One region of the Streptomyces sp. NPDC048197 genome, then DNA from elsewhere that is predicted to be linked to it. Evidence: riboswitches for the same ligand, from Rfam matches in the RefSeq annotation. Region 1 holds a riboswitch; each other region holds the start of a gene.
What was found. Region 1 has a riboswitch for cobalamin ahead of ACGF4C_RS27475 (HoxN/HupN/NixA family nickel/cobalt transporter). Riboswitches for the same ligand answer to the same signal wherever they lie in the genome.

Region 1 (5,394 bases):
TATGGACATGCCGTTCGCGTGCTCACCCATCCTGCCCACCCCTCCATCCCGGTTCATCCCGGTACATCCCCTTCATCTGCTCCCTCGGCGAACCGTACCTTGACCTAGCGTGCACTCCAGCTTTTAGCGTCGTCCGCATGATCATGAAGCAGCAGAAGATCGGCACGGGATTCGGCGCGCACAGTACGGCCGACGAGGTCCTGGCCGGTATCGACCTGGCCGGCAGCACCGCGCTGGTCACCGGCGGATACTCCGGACTCGGCCTGGAAGCGACTCGCGCCCTGGCCCGCGCCGGGGCCCGCGTCATCGTCCCCGCCCGGCGGGCGGCCGTCGCCGAGGAAGCCCTGCAGGACGTCCCCGGGGCCGAGGTCCGCACGCTCGACCTGGCCGACCTGGAAAGCGTCCGGACCTTCTCCGACCGCTTCCTGCGGACCGGGCGCACCCTCGACATCCTCATCAACAACGCCGGAATCATGGCCTGTCCGGAGACCCGCATCGGGCCCGGCTGGGAAGCCCACTTCGCCGTCAACCACCTCGGGCACTTCGCGCTCGTCAACCGTCTCCGTCCCTGCCTCGCCCCCGGCGCCCGGGTGGTGGCCGTGGCCTCCTCGGGGCACTTCCTCTCCGGCATCCGCTGGGACGACCTCCACTTCCGGACCGGCTACGACCGCTGGCTCGCCTACGCGCAGTCCAAGACGGCCAACGCCCTCTTCGCCCACCACCTCGACCGCCTCGGCGCCGCGGGCGGACTGCACGCCTTCGCCGTGCACCCGGGCAGCATCCTGACTCCGCTGCAACGCCACGTCCCGCGCGAGGAGTGGCTCGCCCACGGCTGGGTCACCCCCGACGGACGGCCGGCCGACGGCTTCAAGACACCGCAACAGGGCGCGGCCACCGCGGTCTGGGCCGCGACCTCACCGCTGCTCGACGCGTACGGCGGTGCCTACTGCCAGGACTGCGACCTCGCGGACCCGGCCGAAACCGATGACATGCTCGTCGGCGGCGTCAAACCCTGGGCCACCGACCCCGAAGCCGCCGCCCGCCTCTGGGAACTCTCCAGCGCACTCACGGAGACGGACTTCTGAGCCGTCCGGGCGTCGCCGGCCGCCCGCGCCCCTGCCCGCGGCAACCGTCCGGCGGAAGGGACCGGCGGAGGTGACCGGCGCTCCCCTGCTCCCGCCGGACGCCGGCGGTGCTGGGCAACGCCGGCGGGACATGGCACCATCGCGCTCGTGACCAGCAGACCCACCACGGCCCAGTCCCTGCGCGATCTCGCGCTGCTGCGCCGCGTCCGCGACCGGATCGACCGGGAGTACGCCCAGCCGTTGAACGTCGAGGCGCTCGCCCGTGGCGTGAACATGTCGGCCGGGCACCTCAGCCGCCAGTTCCGGCTGGCGTACGGCGAGTCCCCGTACTCCTACCTGATGACGCGGCGCATCGAGCGCGCGATGGCCCTCCTGCGCCGTGGCGACCTCAGCGTCACCGAGGTCTGTTTCGCGGTCGGCTGCTCGTCACTGGGCACCTTCAGCACGCGCTTCACCGAGCTGGTCGGGATGCCGCCCAGTGCCTACCGGCGCCAGGCGGCGCTCGCCCCGGCGGAGCTGCCGCCGTGCCTGGCGAAGCAGGTGACCAGACCGATCAGGAATCGAGAAGCGCAGGTCACCGAGCGCCTCTAGCGTGGGAGCCATGGACATCACCATTCACACCAGCTTCCTCCCGCACGACGACCCGGACGCCTCCCTGGCCTTCTACCGCGACACCCTCGGCTTCGAGGTCCGCAACGACGTCGGGAACGGCAAGATGCGCTGGATCACGGTCGGCCCCGCCGGCCAGCCCGACACGTCGATCCTCCTGGCGCCGCCGGCCGCCGACCCCGGCGTCACCGACGACGAGCGCCGCACCATCACGGAGATGATGGCGAAGGGCACCTACGGCTGGATCCTGCTGGCCACCAAGGACCTCGACGGCACCTTCGAACGGGTGCAGGCCGGCGACGCCGAGGTCGTCCAGGAGCCGACCGAGCAGCCGTACGGCATCCGCGACTGCGCCTTCCGCGACCCCGCGGGCAACCTGATCCGCATCCAGGAGCTGCGCTGAGCCGGCCGGCGGGCGCAGCCATGACCACGGCGAGGGGGCGGGGCCGCGACGCCCCGCCCCCTCCGCCTGCCGAGTGAGCGCGTACTCACGGCGCCGGAACGGAACGCAGCCTCAGCCCGTGCCGGCGGAGCGCGCCGCCCAGCGCTTCTCGACGCCGGCCAGGCGCCAGTACGCCAGCGCCGCGGCCCACACCACCACGAACAGGCCGACGATGATGAAGCCGACGTTGTCGAGGTCGAGGCCGGAGATCCAGCCGGTCACCGGGTCGCTGAGACCGAGCTTGTCGTGGAGCACGGTCACCAGCTCGATGGTGCCGATGAAGAGCGCGACGGCGATCGACAGGCCGGTGATGGTGAGGTTGTAGTAGACCTTGCGCACCGGGTTGGAGAACGCCCACTGGTAGGCGAAGTTCATGAAGGTGCCGTCGAGGGTGTCGAACAGGCTCATGCCCGCGGCGAAGAGCAGCGGCAGGCACAGGATCGCGTACCAGGGCAGGCCGGCCGCGGCGCCGCTGCCCGCCATCACCATCAGCGTGACCTCGGTGGCGGTGTCGAAGCCGAGCCCGAAGAGGAAGCCGAGCGGGAACATCTGGCCGGGGCGGGAGATCGAGCGGGTGAACCGGCCCAGGAAGCGGTTCATGAAGCCCCGCGAATCCAGCTGCTGCTCCAGCTCCGCCTCGTCGAGGCGGCCTTCGCGCATCCCGCGGAACACCCGCCAGATCCCGGTCAGCGCAATGAGGTTGAGGGCGGCGATGAGGTAGAGGAACGTGCCCGAGACCGTGGTGCCGACGGTGCCCAGGATCTGGTGGGTGCGGGATTCGTCGTTGAGGAGGGTGCCGGCGAGCTGAGCACCGCCGGCGACGAGGGCGGCCATGGCGACCACGACGCTGGAGTGGCCCAGGGCGAACCAGAAGCCGACCGACACGGGACGCTTGCCGTCGGCCATCAGCTTGCGGGTGGTGTTGTCGATCGCGGCGATGTGGTCGGCGTCGAAGGCGTGCCGCATGCCCAGGGTGTAGGCGGTGATGCCGAGTCCGACGCCGAAGACCTGGCTGCCGACGGAGTAGTGGTGGGGCACCACGAGCAGGAACAGCACGCCGAAGGCGACGACGTGCAGCCCGGCTATGACGGCCATCAGGCCCGCGGTACGGACGGTGTCCTGCCGGCGCCAGCGGAACGTGGCGGGGGCAGGGGTGGTCGGGGTATCGGTGGACAGGGCCATCCGGCGGTCACGCTCCAGCACCTCGTGGATCACTTCGTGAGATGCCGTGGCCGGTCTCCTGGCTTTGGGGTATCACCCTGCTCCTTTAGAGCTTGGGGAAGGGTGCACGCGTCCTGCCCCGCCTTCCCGGCCGCAGGCTGCGGTCAGTGGCGTCGTTACGCGCACCGTGCGCGTAACGAAAAGGGCCGGAAACTCCCCGATCACAGTGGCGAGGGCCGCGCCGGTCTGGGACCACAAGGTCCGTCACCGGCTTCCCGAGCACCACGGCGCGCCAACCTTACGGGTCGTCCGACGATTCCTTCAAGCCTGCACAACTGTGCAGGTATCCAAGATCACATTCGGTGACCTGCAAAGATGTCCTCATGCATCTCGTCCCGGCCGAGCGCGCCGACCACCGCACCATCGACGGCCACCGCGTCTGCGACGCCATCGCCGCCATCGGTGAGCCGGGCGAGGTCCGGGCCTGGGCCGACCGCTTCGCCCTGCTCGCCGATCCCGGGCGCCTCGCCCTGCTGCTCGCCCTCCACGGGGCCGGCCCCATCGCCGTCTCCGACCTGGCGGTCGCCACCGGCATGAAGGACACCGCGGTCTCGCAGGCATTGCGCCTGCTCCGGGCCGCCGGCGTGGTCGAGGGCGCCAAGGACGGCCGGGTGGTGCGCTACCGCGTGGTCGACGACGCGACCGCGGAACTGCTGACGCAGTGCACGACGGCGGGGCCCGCTGTGCTGGACAGCGGGCCCCGCGCCGTGCGGTCGCCCCGGGCTACTTGACCGAACCGGCCATGATCCCCTGGACGAAGTGCCGTTGGAACGCGAAGAACACGATCAGCGGCACGATCAGGGACAGGAAGGCGCCGGGCGCCAGCACGCCGATGTTGCTGCCGAACTGCCGCATCTGCGACTGCAGGGCGACCGTCAGCGGCTGCGACTCGTTGTCCGCGAAGAGCAGGGCGACCAGCATGTCGTTCCAGACCCACAGGAACTGGAAGATGGCCAGGCTGGCGATGGCCGGGCGGCCCAGCGGCAGGATCAGCTGGGAGAAGATCCGCCATTCCCCACCGCCGTCCATCCGCGCGGCCTCCAGCATCTCCTTGGGGATCTCCGCGAAGTAGTTGCGCAGCAGGAAGATGGCGAACGGCAGACCGTACGCGGTGTGGAACAGGATGACGCCGGGGATGGAGCCGAACAGGCCGAGCGCGCCGAACAGTTTGGCCACCGGCAGCAGGCCGATCTGCACCGGCACCACCAGCATGGCGACCACGACCAGGAAGATCCAGTCCCGGCCGGCGAAGTCCATCCAGGCGAAGGCGTAGCCGGCCAGTGCGGCGATCACCACGACGGCGATCGTGGTGGGCACCGAGATCAGCACGGTGTTCCAGAAGGCCTGGACGATGCCCGAATCCTTCAGCAGCGCCGCGTAGTTGTCGAGCGACAGCCGGCCGGGCGCGGTCAGCGCGGTCCACCAGCCGCTGTTGGCGTTCGCCTCCTCCGTACGCAGCGAGGAGATGAACAGGCCGGCGGCCGGGGTGAGCCAGACCAGGCCGATGACGAGCAGGAACAGCTGGATCACGGCCCGGCTGATCCGCTTCGCCGGGCGGGCCGACCGCCTGCGCGGCGGGACGGGTTGCTGGACGGTGGTCATGACTGGCTCCTGCGGAAGCGACGGATGTTGAGGGCCATGGCCGGCACCACCAGGAGCAGCAGCAGGACGCCGAGGGCGCTGCCCAGTCCCTGGTTGTTGCCGCCGCCGAAGGAGACCAGCCACATCTGCAGGGCCAGGACGTTGGCGTCCTGCTGTACGGGCCCGGGCGCGATGATGTAGACGAGGTCGAAGACCTTCATCACGTTGATCACCATCGTCACGAACACCACGCCCAGGACGGGCCCGAGCAGCGGCACGGTGATCCGGCGGAACACCTGCCACTTGTTGGCGCCGTCCATCCGCGCGGCCTCCAGCACGTCCCGCGGCATCGAGGAGAGCCCGGCGCCGATGAGGACCAGGGCGAAACCGGTCCAGATCCACATGTAGGCGCCGATGATGGCGGGGGTGATGAGGGCCGGGCCGAGCCAGGCGATG
Region 2 (5,394 bases), on a different contig from region 1:
ACCGGCCGGCCGTCGTCCGTGGTGATCCGCGGCGGGTCGAGCTCGGCGATGAAGCCGCGGTCGGCGTCGGCGAAGTCTTCGTGGTCATCGACGGGTGCAGCGGTCACGGGGCGCTCCCTCTCCGGGGCGGCGGCGGGCCCAAGGCCCCTGCCCCACACGATCGATTTAACCGGCTTTGTCCGGGTGGCGCATGCCTGCCTCCGGAGCGGCCGGGGAGCGCCGGCACGGCCAACGGCGTTACGGGCAGGGCCGGGCAGGGCACAACCACGCAGGTGGGGTCGTATCCGGGCGCGGCAATCCGGCCGGCCGGGGCGGGCCCGCCGCGCTCTTCCGGGAGGGGAGGGACGCCCTCTGTCCCCGTACGACGACCGCGCCTTCGGCGAGCTCGCCGAGTCGTTCCGGCACCACGCCGTTCCGTACGCCCGCCCCCGCACCCCGCCTGCCTGCCGCCCCACCCGGTCGCGTGCCGGGCGCCGGGGCCTGGGCTGGCTGGTGCCCGCCGCCGCGGCCGGCAGCCTGGCCGCCGGGATCCTGCTGGCGCACGCCCTGCTCCTGGCGGGCGGGCTGGTCCTGGCGGGCCTCGCCGGACACCTGGCGGCGGGCGGGCGCGGCCCGTACCGATAGGGGTCCGACCGGTACCGATAGGGGTCCTGACCGGCACCGAGGGGCGGTTCTGCCCGGGCCGGAGACGGCATACGGCCGCCGGCCGGCCTGTCCGGGAAGGGCAGGCGGACCGGCGGTCACTCATTGCGGCCCCGCGGGCAGCGCCTTCAGGTGGTGGTGCGGCGCTTGGACGCCGCGGCGACGCACAAGGCGCCCAGCAGGAACGTCAGCGCACCGATGACGACGTTGTTCCAGATGACGCCCGCGTCCGGGCTGCGGCCCACGAGCCAGGGCGCGATGATCATCCACACGCCGATCGCGCACATCGCGCCGCTCAGCCCGTACATCCGCGCCGGGGTCACGGTGAAGCCGACCGCCAGCAGGGCAATCGCGATCCCGACGATCAGGTTGTGCGTCGCCAGGGCGGGCTGCGCCAGCGTGTAATGGACGATGAACGGCGAGACGGCGCAGTACAGGCCGACGAGGAACACCGGACCGTCGACAAGTACCACATCACGCCCACCGAGCACCCGCTCGTATCGGGCCTGCATCTCCGAAGCGTCGGGGTGACCTGCGAGATCTCCCCTGTGGTGTGAGACGTCGGCCATGCGACTCGCCTCCTTCGCTCGCAGCCTGGCCGTTATCGCGTGGCATCGGGCCACGGTTTAATTCTGCGCTTATGTCGCCTTTATGTGTAGATGAAGAAGCAGGTGAATTTTGAAGGGGTACGGTCACCTTTCCACCGCCCCGCGCTACAGCGCACGGCCCAGGCCCAGATTCCAGCGGCCGCCCCGCCCGCTCAGCTCCGTCACGGTCAGCGGTGCCACGTCCAGCCGCCAGAAGGCGTCCGCGGGCACCCGCAGGGCACACACCGCGGCGGCCCGCACCACGTCCGGTTCCACGACCGCCAGTACCCGTCCGGCGTCCAGCGCCATGCGGGTCAGCCAGCCCGCGACCCGGTCGCAGAGCTGCCGCAGCGACTCCCCGCCGTGCCCGGCGAAGTCCGGATCGTCCAGCCAGGCGGAGACCGCGAGCGGTTCCGTTTCGGCCAGCTCCGCCAGGGTCCGCCCCCGCCACTCCCCCATCGCACAGCCCGCCAGCTCCGGCACCGGCCCGGCCGGCAGTCCGAGCTCCTCCGCGGTGCGCCGGCAGCGCGCGGAGGGCGAGGCGAAGACCCGGTCGGCGGCCGGCAGCGCCCCCGCGGCGGCCCGGGCCCGTCGCAGCCCGGCCGCGTGCGGTGGGGAGTCGTCGTCGAAGCGCACCTCGCGCTGGGCGTCGCCCGCGGCCGGTGAGACCAGCATCACCCGAGTTGTCATGCCCTCTTCCCTCCTCTGTCGCCGGGACGCCAACTCCTCAGACGGGCAAGGAAGTTGCCCGGCGGATGCGCCCCGGCCCGCACCGGTCCGCCCCCCGTACGGTCTTGGCCAGATGGCCGGATCACGGTACGTTTCCCGGTGCTTGACGACGGCATGACGGAAGCCGGTGGGATCCCGGCGCGGTCGCGCCACTGTATGTCCGGTTTTTTATCAGCCCGCCAGGGGCCGGTACCGGATGAGCCAGACCCGCATGTCGTTCTGCACTCCCATTACCGGGGACGCGAGTTCCCCCCAACAGGAGGTCATGCCATGGCTTCGTCCATCGCACCGCCGACCACCGGCGCCACCACCACCCCCGCCCCTCTCCCGCTGAAGGCGATCGCCCCCTGGGCACTGTTCGCCGGTGTGCTGCTGCTGGTCCTGCTGTACTTCGTCGGCGCGGAGCAGGGCGCCACCTCGCTGCTGTCCGGTTCGGACGTCCATGAATGGCTGCACGACGGGCGCCACCTCCTCGGCTTCCCCTGCCACTGACGGACGGCCGCAGCCATGAACTCCCTCACCGTCAGGACCCTGATGGTCCGCGGCATGCTCGCCGGCCTGGCCGCCGGCGTACTGGCCCTCCTCGTCGCCTACGTGCTGGGCGAACCGCGGATCGACGCCGCCATCGCCTTCGAGGAGGCACACAGCCACGAACACGAGATGGAAGTGGTCAGCCGTGGACTGCAGTCCACGGCCGGGCTCGCCACCGGCGTCCTGGTCTACGGCGTGGCACTGGGCGGGATCGCCGCACTGGCCTTCTGCTTCGCCCTGGGGCGGATCGGCCGGTTCGGGGCCCGCGCCACGGCCCTGCTGCTCTCCGGGGCGGCGCTGGTGGCCGGCTACGTCGTACCGTTCCTGAAATACCCGGCCAATCCACCGTCGGTCGGCGACCCCGACACCATCGGCAAACGCACCGCCCTGTATTTCCTGATGATGCTGCTCGGCCTCCTGCTGGCCGTCGCCGCCACGATCCTCGGCCGGCGGCTGGCTTTGAAGCTGGGCAACTGGTACGCGACGGTGACCGCCGTCGCCGCGTTCGTGGTCGCCGTCGGGCTCGCCTACGCGTTCCTGCCGGCCGTCAACGAGGTGCCCGCGGACTTCTCCGCCACGCTGCTGTGGCAGTTCCGGCTGTCGGCGCTCGCCGTCCAGCTGGTGCTGTGGGCCGCGTTCGGGCTGGTCTTCGGGCAGTTGGCGGAGCGCGTCGTCACGGCCCGGCCGGCCGCCGAGCGGGCCGGGGCGGTGTCCGTCGCCTCCTGATCCGGCACCTGCACCGCACCACCGGTCCGGGGCCCGCGAGCGCTCCTCGCGGGCCCCGGACCTGCTGCGTCACACCCGGACCGCTTCTGTCGGTACGGACCTGACGGTGTGTCAGAGCTGGCCCGGGATGCCGTCGAGGTGCGGCAGGTCGTGGTCGAGACGCTCGCGCTTGGTGCGGAGATAGCGGATGTTCTCCGCCTGGGGCTCGGCCAGCAACGGGACGCGCTCGGTGACGGAGATGCCGTACCGCACCAACGCGGCGCGCTTGCGCGGGTTGTTGGACAGCAGCCGTACCGCGCGGACGCCGAGGTCGTCGAGGATCTGCGCGGCGGCGCGGTACTCCCGGGCGTCGACCGGGAGGCCGAGCGCGATGTTCGCCTCGACGGTGTCCAGCCCCTCCTCCTGGAGCTGCATCGCGCGGAGCTTCGCCAGCAGGCCGATGCCCCGGCCCTCGTGGCCCTGGAGGTAGACCAGCACGCCGCGCCCGGCCGCCGCTATCGCCCGCAGCGCCGCGGACAGCTGGTCACCGCACTCGCAGTGCCGGGACGCGAAGGCGTCCCCGGTCAGGCATTCCGAATGCACCCGGGTCAGCACCGGTTCGCCGGTGACCTCGCCGTACACCAGCGCCACATGCTCGGTTCCGCTGGGCCGGTCGAGATAGCCGACCGCCCGGAACTCCCCGTAGGCGGTGGGCAGCCGGACCGACACCGCCCGCGCCACGCCGGGCAGGGGGCGGGCCGCGTCGGGGGCGACGGCGAGGTCATGACCGGGGCGGGGGCCGCACAGGGCGTCGGGGTCCGTCATGGCGCGATGGTACCCACGGGGGTCGGAACCCGGCGGCGATCACTCAGATACATGACAAGTATGCTGCGCCACCCGCGTCCCGACCGGCTCCCGGCGGGCCGACCGACGAAAGGCGGCCGATCCCGATGACCGCTCCCCCGCAACCGCCGACGCCCACCGGGCTGTTGCCGGCCGACACCACCGAGGACGTCCGCAGAAGGCGGCCGCAGCTGGCGGTGCTGCCCATCGGCAGCTTCGAACAGCACGGCCCGTACCTGCCGTTGACCACCGACACGGTCATCGCCTGCACCGTCGCCCGGGAGCTGGCCGCCGCCCATGACGTCCTGCTGCTGCCGCCGCTGACCGTCTCCTGTTCGCAGGAGCACGCCGCCTGGCCGGGGACGGTCAGCATCTCGGCGCGGACACTGCACGCCGTCGTCACGGACCTCGCCGACTCGCTGCTCCGGTCCGGGATCGGGGCTCTGGTCCTGGTCAACGGCCACGGCGGGAACTACGTGCTGCGCAACGTGGTGCAGGAATCCGCCGGGCGCGGCATCCGGATGGCGCTGTTCCCCGGCACCGCCGACTGGGACGCGGCCCGCGACCGGGCCGGGATACGCACCTCCGCCCACAGCGACATGCACGCGGGCGAACTGGAGACCTCGATCCTGCTGCACGCCCATCCGGAACTGGTCAAGGACGGCTACGCCGGCGCGGATTGCCCGGCCGACGACCGCCGGCACCTGCTGATGCTGGGGCTGTCGGCGTACACCACGTCCGGGGTCGTCGGCCGCCCGTCGCTCGCCTCCGCCCACAAGGGCCGGGAGCTGCTGGCCGGGCTGACCGAGGCGTTCGCCGAGTACGTCGCGCTGCTGGGTGCCGGGGCGGACGCCGATGGCTGAGCCGCTGGGGACCGCGCAGGCGTGGCAGCGGCTGCGGCGGATCCGTACGGAAGGGCAGGCCCGGGCCGCCGGGCTGGTGCGGGACGGCGACGGCCGGCCGCGCTGGGAGGAGCCCGCCTCGGCGGGCGCCGCGGAGCTCGCCGAGCGCTATCTGCCGCTCTGCCTGGCCGGCCCGCGGGTGGCGTTCGGGCAGTTGGGGCAGAGCCTGGACGGCTTCGTGGCGACCCGCACCGGCGATGCCGACTACGTCACCGGGACGGCCGACCGCCGCCATCTGCACCGGCTGCGGGCGCTCGCCGACGCCGTGCTGGTCGGGGCCGGTACGGCCGTGGCGGACGATCCCCGGCTGACCGTACGGGCCTGTCCCGGCGACAACCCGGTGCGGGTGGTGCTCGATCCGCGTGGCCGGGTGCCGCGCGGGAGCGGGGTGTTCACGGACCGGGCCGCGCCGACGCTGTGGGTGGTGGGGCCGGACGCCGCGGTGCCGCCGGACG
Region 3 (5,394 bases), on a different contig from region 1:
CCTCCTCGTAGAACTCGTCGAGCGCGCCGCGGTAGCCGCCGGGGTGGTCGGTCGACTCGGTGGTGACCGGGTAGACCAGCGCCTCCTCGATGTGGTCGGCGCGCAGGTGCCGGGCCGCTATGGAGCGCGCGATCGAACGGCCGTGGCGGGCGCTGTGGTAGGCGATGACGTCGGCCTCGGCGATGACGTCGACGGCCCGCACGGTCATCAGGGACGGGTCGCCGGGGCCGAGGCCCACGCCGTAGAGACGGCCGGTGGTCCCGGTGCGGGCGCCCGTGCCGGTGCCGGTTTCCTGCTGCTCGCTCACGCTCACTCTTCCTCGCTAGCCAGGGCGTTGAGGGCGGCCGCGGCCATGGCGCTGCCGCCGCGCCGTCCGCGCACCACGATGTGGTCCAGCTCCGACGGATGGGCGATGAGGGCGTCCTTGGACTCCGCCGCGCCGATGAAGCCGACGGGTATGCCGATCACGGCGGCCGGGCGGGGAGCGCCCTCCTCGATCATTTCGAGGAACCGGAAGAGGGCGGTCGGGGCGTTGCCGAACGCGACGACGGCGCCCTCCATGCGGTCCCGCCACAGTTCCAGGGCCGCGGCGCTGCGGGTGGTGCCCATCCGGGCGGCCAGGTCCGGCACCGCGGGGTCGGCCAGCGTGCAGAGCACCTCGTTGCCGGCCGGCAGCCGCTTGCGGGTGACGCCGCTGGCGACCATGTTGGCGTCGCAGAGGATCGGCGCGCCGTCACGCAGCGCCTTGCGGGCGGCGGTCACCACACCGGGGGTGAAGGCCAGATCGCGTACGAGGTCGACCATGCCGCAGGCGTGGATCATCCGGACCGCGACCCGGCTGACGTCGGCGGGCAGGCCGGCGAGGTCCGCCTCGGCGCGGATGGTGGCGAAGGACTGGCGGTAGATCTCCGCACCGTCCTTCTCGTAGTCGAACGCGGTCACTCTGGCCTCGTTTCTGGCGTTCCTGGTGTTGCGGGTGGTGCGGATGGTGCCGGTACTGCGGATGACGCGGGGGTTGCTGTCGCTGTCGGTGTGGTCGGTGTTGCTGTCGCCGGCGGCGTCGGCCGCGGTGTGTCCGGGCCGACGACCGCGACCCGGTATCCCGCCTCCGTCGCCAGTACGTCGATCCAGGTGCCGTGCGGATGCCCGCAGCGGCGCTCGCAGCCGGACCAGTAGAGGGGGGCTGACGGTGGCACGGGAATGGATGCGGGGAGGCCTGGTGGCAGGGGTACGCCCGCCTCGACCGCGGCCGTCACGTCCGCGCGGACGTCGGTGAGGGACTTGGCGCAGCCCGGTCGGCCGGTGCAGGCGCCGATGCGGTGCCAGGGGGAGGACGGGTCGGTGACCAGGCCGGCGGCGGACAGTGCGCGGAGGCGGGGCGCGGCCGCGGCGGCCGGCAGGCCGGGGACGACGATGCCGCGCCACGGGGTGAGGCGGAGTCCGCCGGATCCCTCGTCGGCCGCGAGGGAGGCGAGCAGCCGCCACTGGGCCACCGACAGCCTGCCGAGCGGCGCCAGTACGGACAGCGCGCGGCGGCCGTCGCGGCCCTCGATGATGCCGGGGGCGGAGGAGTCCGCGTGGCGGACCACTGGCTCGGCCACACCTTCCCCCTCCGCCACGTACGACGCCTCGATGCCCGCCGCGCGCAGCCCCGCCGCCACGTCCCGCGCCGACAGTGCGTGGCCCTCGGGGAGTTCACGCACCCGCCAGGCGCCGGTGCCGCCGGCCGCCGCGGCGGTCAGGAACGTCTCGGCGGCGGCCAGTGCCGCGCGCGGTGCGTCCGGGCCGGCGATCCGCAGCGCCGCCGGGTCGTCGCCGACCCGCAGCAGCGCCCCGCCGCCGGCCGCCCCGTCACCCGTGATGCCCGATTCTGCGACCAAGGTCACATCGCCGCCGAGCGCCGCCACATCGCCCCGCCCGTCGTCCAGGACGAACAGGAAGCGGCCGGACAGCGCAGGTGCGGAGTCGCTCGCGCACAGCAGCTCGTCCAGCCGGCGGGCCCACCACCGCACGTCAGCAGGGGTGTTCCGGTCCAGTCCGGCCAGCGGGGAGGCGAGGATGTTGCGGATGCGTTCGTGGCGTTCGGAGGGCAGCAGGCCGGCGTCGTGCAGCAGCTCGGCGAGGCGGCCGCCGCAGCCGTCCGGCAGGCCGCGCAGCTCGACGTTGCCGCGCGAGGTCAGGGACAGCCGGCCGTCACCGAGCAGGTCCGCGGCATCGGCCAGCGCGTGCGCCTGACGAGCCGTCAAGTCACCGGCGGGGATGCGTACTCGGGCGAGATGGCCGTCGGCGGCCGGATGCAGCCGCAGTGCTCCCGGGCAGGCGTCACCGCGGGCCCGCACGGGCGGCTCGGCCCGTCGGGGCCGTGGTGAGGGGGAGGGCGGCATGGCGGCGAGCATACCTACGACGGTGCGCGACCGATCCGGGGCGGATCCGGCCATGAAACGGACGAATCCGGCCACCGCGGCACGGGCCGCGAAGGCCCGCGTCCCGGGCGTGCGGAAGCCGCCGCCCGCGGTGTCGCCCCGCCCCCGCCAAGGCCCGCTTACCTCCTCCGCCCGCAGCCCTTACTATGCAGGTCGGCGGGTCGGCTGACCCGTCGGACGCCAGCGACGGCGCCGGGCCCTTCGGCCCGAGGGAGGAAGCCCGGTGAGAATCCGGCGCGGTCCCGCCACTGTGAACCCGGCCGGTGCCGGGTGAGTCAGGAACTCCCGCCGTCCTTACGACCACCCGGGGCGCGGACACCCCGAGGAAGGCCAGCGCTCGCATGCTGCATTCGTCCGGGGACCACCCCGCGGCCCCCCGAATCCTGCTGCTGTCGACCTCCGACACCGACCTGCTCAGTGCCCGCGCGGCCACCGGCCCGGTGGCGTACCGGCTCGCCAACCCCGCCCGCCTCGACGTCACCGGTCTGCCCGACCTGCTCGACGGCACCGACCTCGTCGTCGTACGCCTCCTCGGCGGCATCCGCGCCTGGCAGGAGGGCCTCGACCTGCTGCTCGCCCAGGACCAGCACCGGCCGGTGGTCGTCCTCACCGGCGAACAGGCCCCGGACGCCCAGCTCATGGAGCAGTCCACGGTCCCGGTCGGCATCGCGGCCGAGGCGCACGCCTACCTGGCGCACGGCGGCCCCGGCAACCTCGAACAGCTCGCCCGCTTCCTCTCCGACACCGTGCTGCTCACCGGCCACGGCTTCGAACCGCCCGAGCCCGCCCCGACCTGGGGCCACCTGGAGCGCCCGGCCGCCGACGGCACCGGCCCGGTCGTGGCCGTGCTCTACTACCGCGCCCACCACATGAGCGGCAACACCGGCTTCGTGCACGAACTGTGCGCGCAGATCGAGACGGCCGGCGGCCGCCCGCTCCCCCTCTACGTCGCCTCGCTCCGCGCCCCCGAGCCCGAACTCATCGACGCGCTGCGGACCACCGACGCCATCGTCACCACCGTCCTCGCCGCCGGCGGCACCAGGCCCGCCGAGGCCGGCGCCGGCGGCGACGACGAGTCCTGGGACGCCGGCGCGCTGGCCGCCCTCGACGTCCCGATCCTCCAGGCGCTGTGCCTGACCGGGCCGCGCAGTGCCTGGGAGGAGAACGACGAGGGCCTCTCGCCGCTCGACGCCGCCTCGCAGATCGCCGTGCCCGAGTTCGACGGCCGGCTGATCACCGTCCCGTTCTCCTTCAAGGAGGTCGACGAGGACGGCCTCCCGGTCTACGTCGCCGACCCCGAGCGCGCCGCCCGGGTCGCCGGCATCGCCGTACGCCACGCCCGGCTGCGCCACCTCCCCAACGCCGACAAGCGCCTCGCGCTGGTGCTCTCCGCCTACCCCACCAAGCACTCCCGCATCGGCAACGCCGTCGGACTGGACACCCCCGCCTCCGCCGTCGAACTGCTGCGGCGGCTGCGTGCGGACGGCTACGACTTCGGCGACGAGAGCGCCGAGCCGGTGCCCGGCCTCGCATCCGGTGACGGCGACGAGCTGATCTACGCCCTCATCGAGGCCGGCGGCCACGACCAGGAGTGGCTCACCGAGGAGCAGCTGGCCCGCAACCCCGTCCGCATCCCGGCCGCCGACTACAAGCGCTGGTACGCCACCCTCCCGGAGGACCTGCGCACTTCGGTGGAGCAGCACTGGGGGCCGCCGCCGGGCGAGATGTTCGTGGACCGCACCCACAACCCCGACGGCGACATCGTGCTCGCCGCGCTGCGCCGCGGCAATCTGCTGGTCCTCATCCAGCCGCCGCGCGGCTTCGGCGAGAACCCGATCGCGATCTACCACGACCCCGATCTGCCGCCCTCGCACCACTACCTCGCCGCCTACCGCTGGATCGCCGCTTCCCGCGAGGACGGCGGCTTCGGCGCGGACGCCATGGTTCACCTCGGCAAGCACGGCAACCTGGAGTGGCTGCCCGGCAAGAACGCCGGCCTGTCCGCGGCCTGCGGCCCGGACGCCGCCCTCGGCGACCTCCCGCTCGTCTACCCCTTCCTGGTCAACGACCCCGGCGAGGGCACCCAGGCCAAGCGCCGGGTGCACGCCACCCTCGTCGACCACCTCGTCCCGCCGATGGCCCGCGCCGACTCCTACGGCGACATCGCGCGCCTGGAGCAGCTGCTCGACGAGTACGCGCAGATCTCCGCCATGGACCCGGCCAAGCTCCCGGCCATCCGCGCCCAGATCTGGACGCTGATCCAGGCCGCCAAGCTCGACCACGACCTCGGTCTGGAGGAGCGCCCGGACGACGACGGCTTCGACGACTTCCTGCTGCACGTCGACGGCTGGCTGTGCGAGGTCAAGGACGCCCAGATCCGCGACGGTCTGCACGTCCTGGGCGCCGCGCCGGCCGGTGAGGCCCGGGTCAACCTCGTCCTGGCCATCCTCCGCGCCCGGCAGATCTGGGGCGGCACCTCCGCCCTGCCCGGCCTGCGCGAGGCCTTGGGCCTCGACGAGTCCGCCGCGACCCGCACCACCGCCGACGAGGCCGAGGCCCGGGCCCGCGCCCTGGTCCAGGCGATGGAGGACGCCGGCTGGGACCCGGCCGCGGTGCCCGGCGTGGCCGCCGGCCACGGCCCGCAGGTCGCCGACATCCTCGACTTCGCCGCCCGCCAGGTCGTCCCGCGGCTGGCCGCCACCACCGACGAGATCGACCACGCCGTACACGCCCTGAACGGCGGTTTCGTCCCGGCCGGCCCGTCCGGTTCGCCGCTGCGCGGGCTGGTCAACGTGCTGCCGACCGGCCGCAACTTCTACTCCGTCGACCCCAAGGCCGTCCCCTCCCGGCTCGCCTGGGAGACCGGCCAGGCCCTGGCCGACTCCCTGCTGGAGCGCTACCGCACCGACAACGGCGACTGGCCGCAGTCCGTCGGCCTGTCCCTGTGGGGCACCAGCGCCATGCGCACCAG
Region 4 (5,394 bases), on a different contig from region 1:
CCACGAACCCGGCCGGATCGGCGTCGTACGCCAGCCGCCGCCGGACCACCTCCACCCGCTGCGCCGGCTCCCGGGAGGCCGCGACCTCGACCGTCAGCCCGAACCGGTCCAGCAACTGCGGCCGCAGCTCGCCCTCTTCGGGGTTCATGGTCCCGACCAGCAGGAAACGGGAGGCGTGCCGGACGGAGACGCCCTCGCGCTCCACGTAGGAGGCACCCATGGCGGCGGCGTCCAGCAGCAAATCGACCAAGTGGTCGTGGAGCAGGTTGACCTCGTCCACGTACAGGATGCCGCGGTGCGCGTCCGCCAGCAGACCCGGCTCGAAGGCCTTCACGCCCTCCGACAGGGCCCGTTCGATGTCCAGGGCGCCCACGAGGCGGTCCTCGGAGGCGCCGACCGGCAGCTCCACCATCCGCGTCGGACGGCTCTCCGCGGCACCGGACCCGTGCGGCCCGTCGGGACAGCCGGGGTCGGGCGCGGCGGGGGCGCAGGCGAAGCGGCAGCCGGCCACCACGTCCACGGCCGGCATCAGCGCCGACAGGGCGCGCACCGCGGTGGACTTCGCGGTGCCCTTCTCGCCGCGGACCAGCACCCCGCCGACCGCCGGGCTCACCGCGTTCAGCAGCAGCCCCAGCCGCAGGTCGTCCATGCCGACGACCGCGGTGAAGGGGTACTGCCAGGTGGTGTTGTGCGCGCTCGTCATGCTGTGTCGTCCTCCACGTCGCCGGCCGGCCGATGTCCCGTCCCTTGCGTACCCCTCATGGCGCCCCCGGAGGCACGAACGGCAGCCCCTCCGGCACCCCCTTCTCGATCAGCCGCAGCAGCGCTCCGGTGTCCGCGTGCTCCTCGATCAGATCGCCCAGCCGGTCCAGCTGCTCCTCGCGCAGCGCGCCGAAGCGGGTGTCCGGGGCCGGGACGAACGCCCGGCCGGCGTCCGCCGCCACCCGCCGCAGGAAGGCCCGGCGGAAGGCGTCGCTCTCCAGCGAACCGTGCCAGTGCGTGCCCCATACGGAGCCGACCCGGCAGCCGTCGAGAGCGTTCCCCCGGCCGTCGGTCATGAACGCCGCGTCCCCACCCGTCACTTCGGCGACGCCGTGGTGGATCTCGTAGCCCTCCACCGCCTCGCCGAGCGCCTCGCCCACCGGCCGGGCGAGCGTCTTCTCCACCGCGAAACGGACCCGTACGGGCAGCAGCCCGAGGCCCTCGACGGCGCCCGCCCTCGACTCGACCTCGTCGTCGATGTGCTCGCCGAGCATCTGGTAGCCGCCGCAGATGCCCAGCACCGGGCGGCCCTCGGCGGCCCGCCGGGCGACCGCGTCCGCCAGCCCGCGCTCGCGCAGCCAGGCCAGCGCGCTGACCGTGCCGCGGGTGCCCGGCAGCACCACCAGGTCCGCGTCGGCCAGTTCCTCCGGCCGGTCCACGAACCGCACCACCACGCCCGGTTCGGCGGCCAGCGCGTCCACGTCGGTGAAGTTCGACATCAGCGGGACGGCGCAGACCGCCACCCGCAGCACGTCCGCGCCGTGCGGTGGGGCCACCACGCTCTCCCGCACCGTGCCGCGCAGCGAGACGCGGAGGCCGTCCTCCTCGTCGATGCCGAGCCCGTGCGCGTACGGCAGCACGCCCAGCGTCGGCCGCCCGGTCAGCTGCCGCAGCATGTCCAGACCGGGCTCCAGCAGCGTCACATCGCCCCGGAACTTGTTGACCAAGTACCCCGCGACCAGCGCCTGGTCCTCCTTCGACAGCAGCGCCGTGGTGCCGAAGAAGGACGCGAAGACGCCGCCGCGGTCGATGTCGCCGACCACCACGACCGGTATCCGGGCCGCTCGGGCGATGCCCATGTTCACGATGTCGGTGCGGCGCAGATTGATCTCGGCGGGGCTGCCCGCGCCCTCACAGATGACGGCGTCGTGCGTGCGGCGCAGCTCGGTGAGGCAGTCGGTGACCGTCCCCAGCAACTGCTCCCGCCCGCCCGCGTGCGACGTCTCCCCGGGGGACGACCCCCCGGCCCGACCGAAATACCCGCGCGCGCTCATCTCACCCACCGGCCTGCCCAGCAGCACCACCTGGCTGCTGCGGTCGCCGCCCGGCTTGAGCAGGACCGGGTTCATCAGCGCGGTCGGTTCGACCCGGGCCGCGGCGGCCTGCATCGCCTGCGCCCGGCCGATCTCCGCGCCCTCCCGGGTGACGAACGAATTGAGCGACATGTTCTGCGCCTTGAAGGGCGCCACCTTCACGCCCTGCCGGACCAGCCAGCGGCAGATCCCCGCCGTCACCACGCTCTTGCCCGCGTCGGACGTCGTACCGGCGACCAGCAGCCCGCCGCCGAGCCCCCCGGCCGTCCCGCCTTGCCCGTTCACCGGCGCTTCCTCCCGCTCGTGCCCCTGTTGCCCGCGACCTTCTGCCGTACCGCGCCCGCCGTCAGCCGTCCCGCCACCGTCGCCACCAGCGCCAGCGCGCTCACCCGCCGCGAGAGCCGCACCGCCCGCTCGATGTCCGCCACCACGGGCGGCCGCGCCGCACCGTTGAGCACCGGACGGTGCTCCACCCGTCCGCCGTACGCCAGCGTGCCGCCCAGCCGCACGCCCAGCGCACCCGCGAACGACGCCTCCACCGGGCCCGCGTTGGGGCTCGGATGCGCCCCGCCGTCCGCCCGCCAGGCCGCCAGCGCACCGCGCCGGCCGGGGCCCGCGAGCACGGTCAGCGCGGCGGTCAGCCGGGAGCCGGGCCAGCCGGCGACGTCGTCGAGCCGGGCCGCCGCCCAGCCGAACCGCCGGTAGCGCGCGGACTTGTGACCCACCATCGCGTCCAGGGTGTTCACCGCCCGGAACGCCACCAGACCGGGCACCCCGCCGAACGCACCCCACACCAGGGCGCCCACCACCGCGTCCGAGGTGTTCTCGGCCACCGACTCCACCACCGCGCGGGCCATCTGCGGCCCGTCCAGCGCCTCGGGATCGCGGCCGCACAGATGCGGCAGCCGCTCCCGTGCCACGTCCAGATCGCCCGCTTCCAGCGCACCGCCGACGGCCCGCGCCTCCCGGCCCAGCGAGGTGCCGCCCAGCACCGCCCAGACGGTGGCCGCGGTCAGCGCCACCCGGGCGCCGCGGCGGTGCCGTACGGCCCGCTCCAGCAGCGCCGCGCCGGCCGCCGCACCGCCCGCGCACAGCACGGCGTGGGCCGCGCCGCGGCCCCGGTGGTCGCGCCACAGCCGGCGCTCGACGGCGGCGGCGGCCCGGCCGAACGCGGCCACCGGATGGCCGCGCCGAGGGTCCGCCGCGATCAGGTCGCCGAGGAAGCCGAGAGCCGCGCCGCACGCATATCCCGCGTGTTCGCCGCGCATCGGATCAGGCCGCCGTCGGTCCTCGAAGGGGCCCTGCGGCAGCGGGCAGTGGGGGGCGGGGCGGGCGGCCGGGCATGGCGTTGTGTCCTCACTCAGGGTCCTCGCCCTGGCTCGACGTGACGGCGACCAGAGTCTCCTGGCTCCCGGATCGGCGTGTCCCCCGGCCTTCCCGCCCGTACGTCGGTACGGACCGTGGCCCTCGTCGGAGGAACGCTCCCCGGTGACAGTGGCGGGACCGCGCCGGATTCTCACCGGACTTCCTCATCTGTCGCCGATTGGCCCCGGCAGTCCACCACGGTCCGCGAGGCCCGTCAACTCGCCCTTGACCTGCGACGCTGCCCGATGGCAGGCCCTGTGGCGCACGCCACAGGGTGGCGGTGGCGTCACGGACGGTTGCCCCCGTCCCTGATTCCACGTCACTATCTGGTGCACGGTGGCGAAGGGGCCGCCGGAAGGGGGCTGGGGGATGCCGGAGCACGTCGACCACCACGAGGACCGTCAGGAGATCCGTTTCAGGGTCACCGGGACGGACAATCCGCAGCAGGACCTCGACGACCTCCGGGCCTGGCTGGAGCGCGAACCCTGGCTGAGCCGCCGGGAACACACCTGGGAACACCGGCCGCAGCCCCCGCACCGCACGGACGGCGGGGACGAACCGGGCCCCGCCGACATGGCCGTGGGCGTGGACGACCTGATCCTGGTCATCGTCGGCGCGATCGTCACCGAGGTCGCCAAGGGAATGAGCATCGCCGTGCGGGAATGGCTGCGGCGCCGCAAGGAGGAGCGCGCCGCCGGCGAGGAACCCGCCGTCGAGGTCGTCGGCGACGGCGGTCCCGCACGCCCCGATCCCGGCAGCCCGGCGCACGAGAGTGGCAGCACCGGCGAGGACTGAGCCGGATGTCCGAATACGACGCGCGGGGAAAGACCAACCGGGCGCTGCTGATCGGTGTCCACGACTACGCCACGCTGGACGACCTGCCCGCGGTGCGGGACAACCCCGCCAAGCTGGCCCGCGCCCTGACGGCCACCGACCTGTTCACCACCGACGAGGTCAGGTTCTGCGAGCCGATCGAGCCCGAGGAGCTGAGCCAGGCGCTCAAGACCGTCGTCGACGAGGCCCGCGGCCTGCTGCTGGTGTACTTCGCCGGCCACGGCTGGGTCGGCAGCGACGGCGGCGACCTGCAGCTGATGGTGGGCGCCTCGGTGTCCCGGCAGAGCCACACCACCGTCTCCTGGCAGGACGCGGTGCTCTCCTGCCTCGACAGCGCCCGCGCCGAACGCATCGTGATCATCCTGGAGTGCTGCTACGCGGGCAACGCCGGCGGCGCCTTCGGCGCCCACCGCAAACCCATGTCGCTGCTGATGGCCGCCCAGCCCAACCGCCGGATCTTCAGCGGGGAGGAACCGGCCGGCGGCACCGTTTTCAACCGGGCCCTGGTGCAGATCCTGGAAAACGGCATCCCTGGAAGGCGGTTCGTCACCTTCGAGGACCTGGTACGGGAGCTGCGGGTCCGGCTCGCCGGTGAGCGGACGCCGATGGGCGACGTGTGGGAGCCCCGGTCGGCGAAACAGAACACCGTCGACGACGTCGTACTGTCCTTCGCCACCCCCGAGGTCCCGCTGCCGACCCCGCCCCGGGCCCGCTTACGCCGCCACTTCAACGAGTACGTCCGGCCCCGCCTGAAACCGCTGCTCGCCTGCCTCACCGTGCTCGTCCTGATCGCCACCGGACTCGTCGTCCGGCAGCTGCTGCAGCCGCTGCCGAACTGCCCGCCCGCCCTCGAACTGCGGCTGCTCACCGCGCCGGAGGCCGAACCGACCCTGCGCCAGGCCGCGTTCGACTACGAGATGTCCGAGGCCAACACCCGCCCGCTGCAGGGCGAGGGCGACCTCCCGGCGGGCTGCCGGCGCGCCCAGATCACCGTCTACTCCGCCGCCAAGGACCAGATCGACCAGGGCTTCGCCGCCGCCGTCCGCTGGCAGGGCGAGGCCCGCGGCACCGGCCCGGGCGAGCCGGACGACAAGGGCACCGATCCGCTCTACCGGCCCGG

Region 2: it holds a riboswitch for cobalamin, as region 1 does, so the genes downstream of both, ACGF4C_RS17135 (CbtB-domain containing protein) here and ACGF4C_RS27475 (HoxN/HupN/NixA family nickel/cobalt transporter) in region 1, are expected to answer to the same signal.
Region 3: it holds a riboswitch for cobalamin, as region 1 does, so the genes downstream of both, cobN (cobaltochelatase subunit CobN) here and ACGF4C_RS27475 (HoxN/HupN/NixA family nickel/cobalt transporter) in region 1, are expected to answer to the same signal.
Region 4: it holds a riboswitch for cobalamin, as region 1 does, so the genes downstream of both, ACGF4C_RS05395 (cobalamin biosynthesis protein) here and ACGF4C_RS27475 (HoxN/HupN/NixA family nickel/cobalt transporter) in region 1, are expected to answer to the same signal.

What each region holds. Positions count from the first base shown of each region.
Region 1 covers NZ_JBIDAJ010000024.1:71,779-77,172, reverse strand. Annotated here, with positions in the region: gene ACGF4C_RS27495 (MerR family transcriptional regulator) at 1-30, opposite strand, end outside; gene ACGF4C_RS27490 (SDR family NAD(P)-dependent oxidoreductase) at 138-1,085, shown strand; gene ACGF4C_RS27485 (helix-turn-helix transcriptional regulator) at 1,233-1,676, shown strand; gene ACGF4C_RS27480 (VOC family protein) at 1,687-2,097, shown strand; gene ACGF4C_RS27475 (HoxN/HupN/NixA family nickel/cobalt transporter) at 2,209-3,318, opposite strand; cobalamin riboswitch at 3,349-3,599, opposite strand; gene ACGF4C_RS27470 (metalloregulator ArsR/SmtB family transcription factor) at 3,681-4,088, shown strand; gene ACGF4C_RS27465 (carbohydrate ABC transporter permease) at 4,081-4,959, opposite strand; gene ACGF4C_RS27460 (ABC transporter permease subunit) at 4,956-5,394, opposite strand, start outside.
Region 2 covers NZ_JBIDAJ010000011.1:60,854-66,247, reverse strand. Annotated here, with positions in the region: gene ACGF4C_RS17155 (alkyl/aryl-sulfatase) at 1-107, opposite strand, end outside; gene ACGF4C_RS17150 (hypothetical protein) at 493-624, shown strand; gene ACGF4C_RS17145 (SPW repeat protein) at 771-1,211, opposite strand; gene ACGF4C_RS17140 (histidine phosphatase family protein) at 1,356-1,919, opposite strand; cobalamin riboswitch at 2,033-2,188, shown strand; gene ACGF4C_RS17135 (CbtB-domain containing protein) at 2,229-2,450, shown strand; gene ACGF4C_RS17130 (CbtA family protein) at 2,466-3,215, shown strand; gene ribA (GTP cyclohydrolase II) at 3,327-4,019, opposite strand; gene ACGF4C_RS17120 (creatininase family protein) at 4,145-4,900, shown strand; partial or broken gene ACGF4C_RS17115 (RibD family protein) at 4,893-5,394, shown strand, end outside.
Region 3 covers NZ_JBIDAJ010000001.1:643,283-648,676, forward strand. Annotated here, with positions in the region: gene ACGF4C_RS02890 (precorrin-2 C(20)-methyltransferase) at 1-313, opposite strand, end outside; gene ACGF4C_RS02895 (precorrin-8X methylmutase) at 310-942, opposite strand; gene cobG (precorrin-3B synthase) at 939-2,384, opposite strand; cobalamin riboswitch at 2,600-2,728, shown strand; gene cobN (cobaltochelatase subunit CobN) at 2,765-5,394, shown strand, end outside.
Region 4 covers NZ_JBIDAJ010000003.1:12,471-17,864, reverse strand. Annotated here, with positions in the region: gene ACGF4C_RS05405 (putative cobaltochelatase) at 1-703, opposite strand, end outside; gene ACGF4C_RS05400 (cobyric acid synthase) at 759-2,360, opposite strand; gene ACGF4C_RS05395 (cobalamin biosynthesis protein) at 2,357-3,343, opposite strand; cobalamin riboswitch at 3,473-3,608, opposite strand; gene ACGF4C_RS05390 (hypothetical protein) at 3,810-4,235, shown strand; gene ACGF4C_RS05385 (caspase family protein) at 4,241-5,394, shown strand, end outside.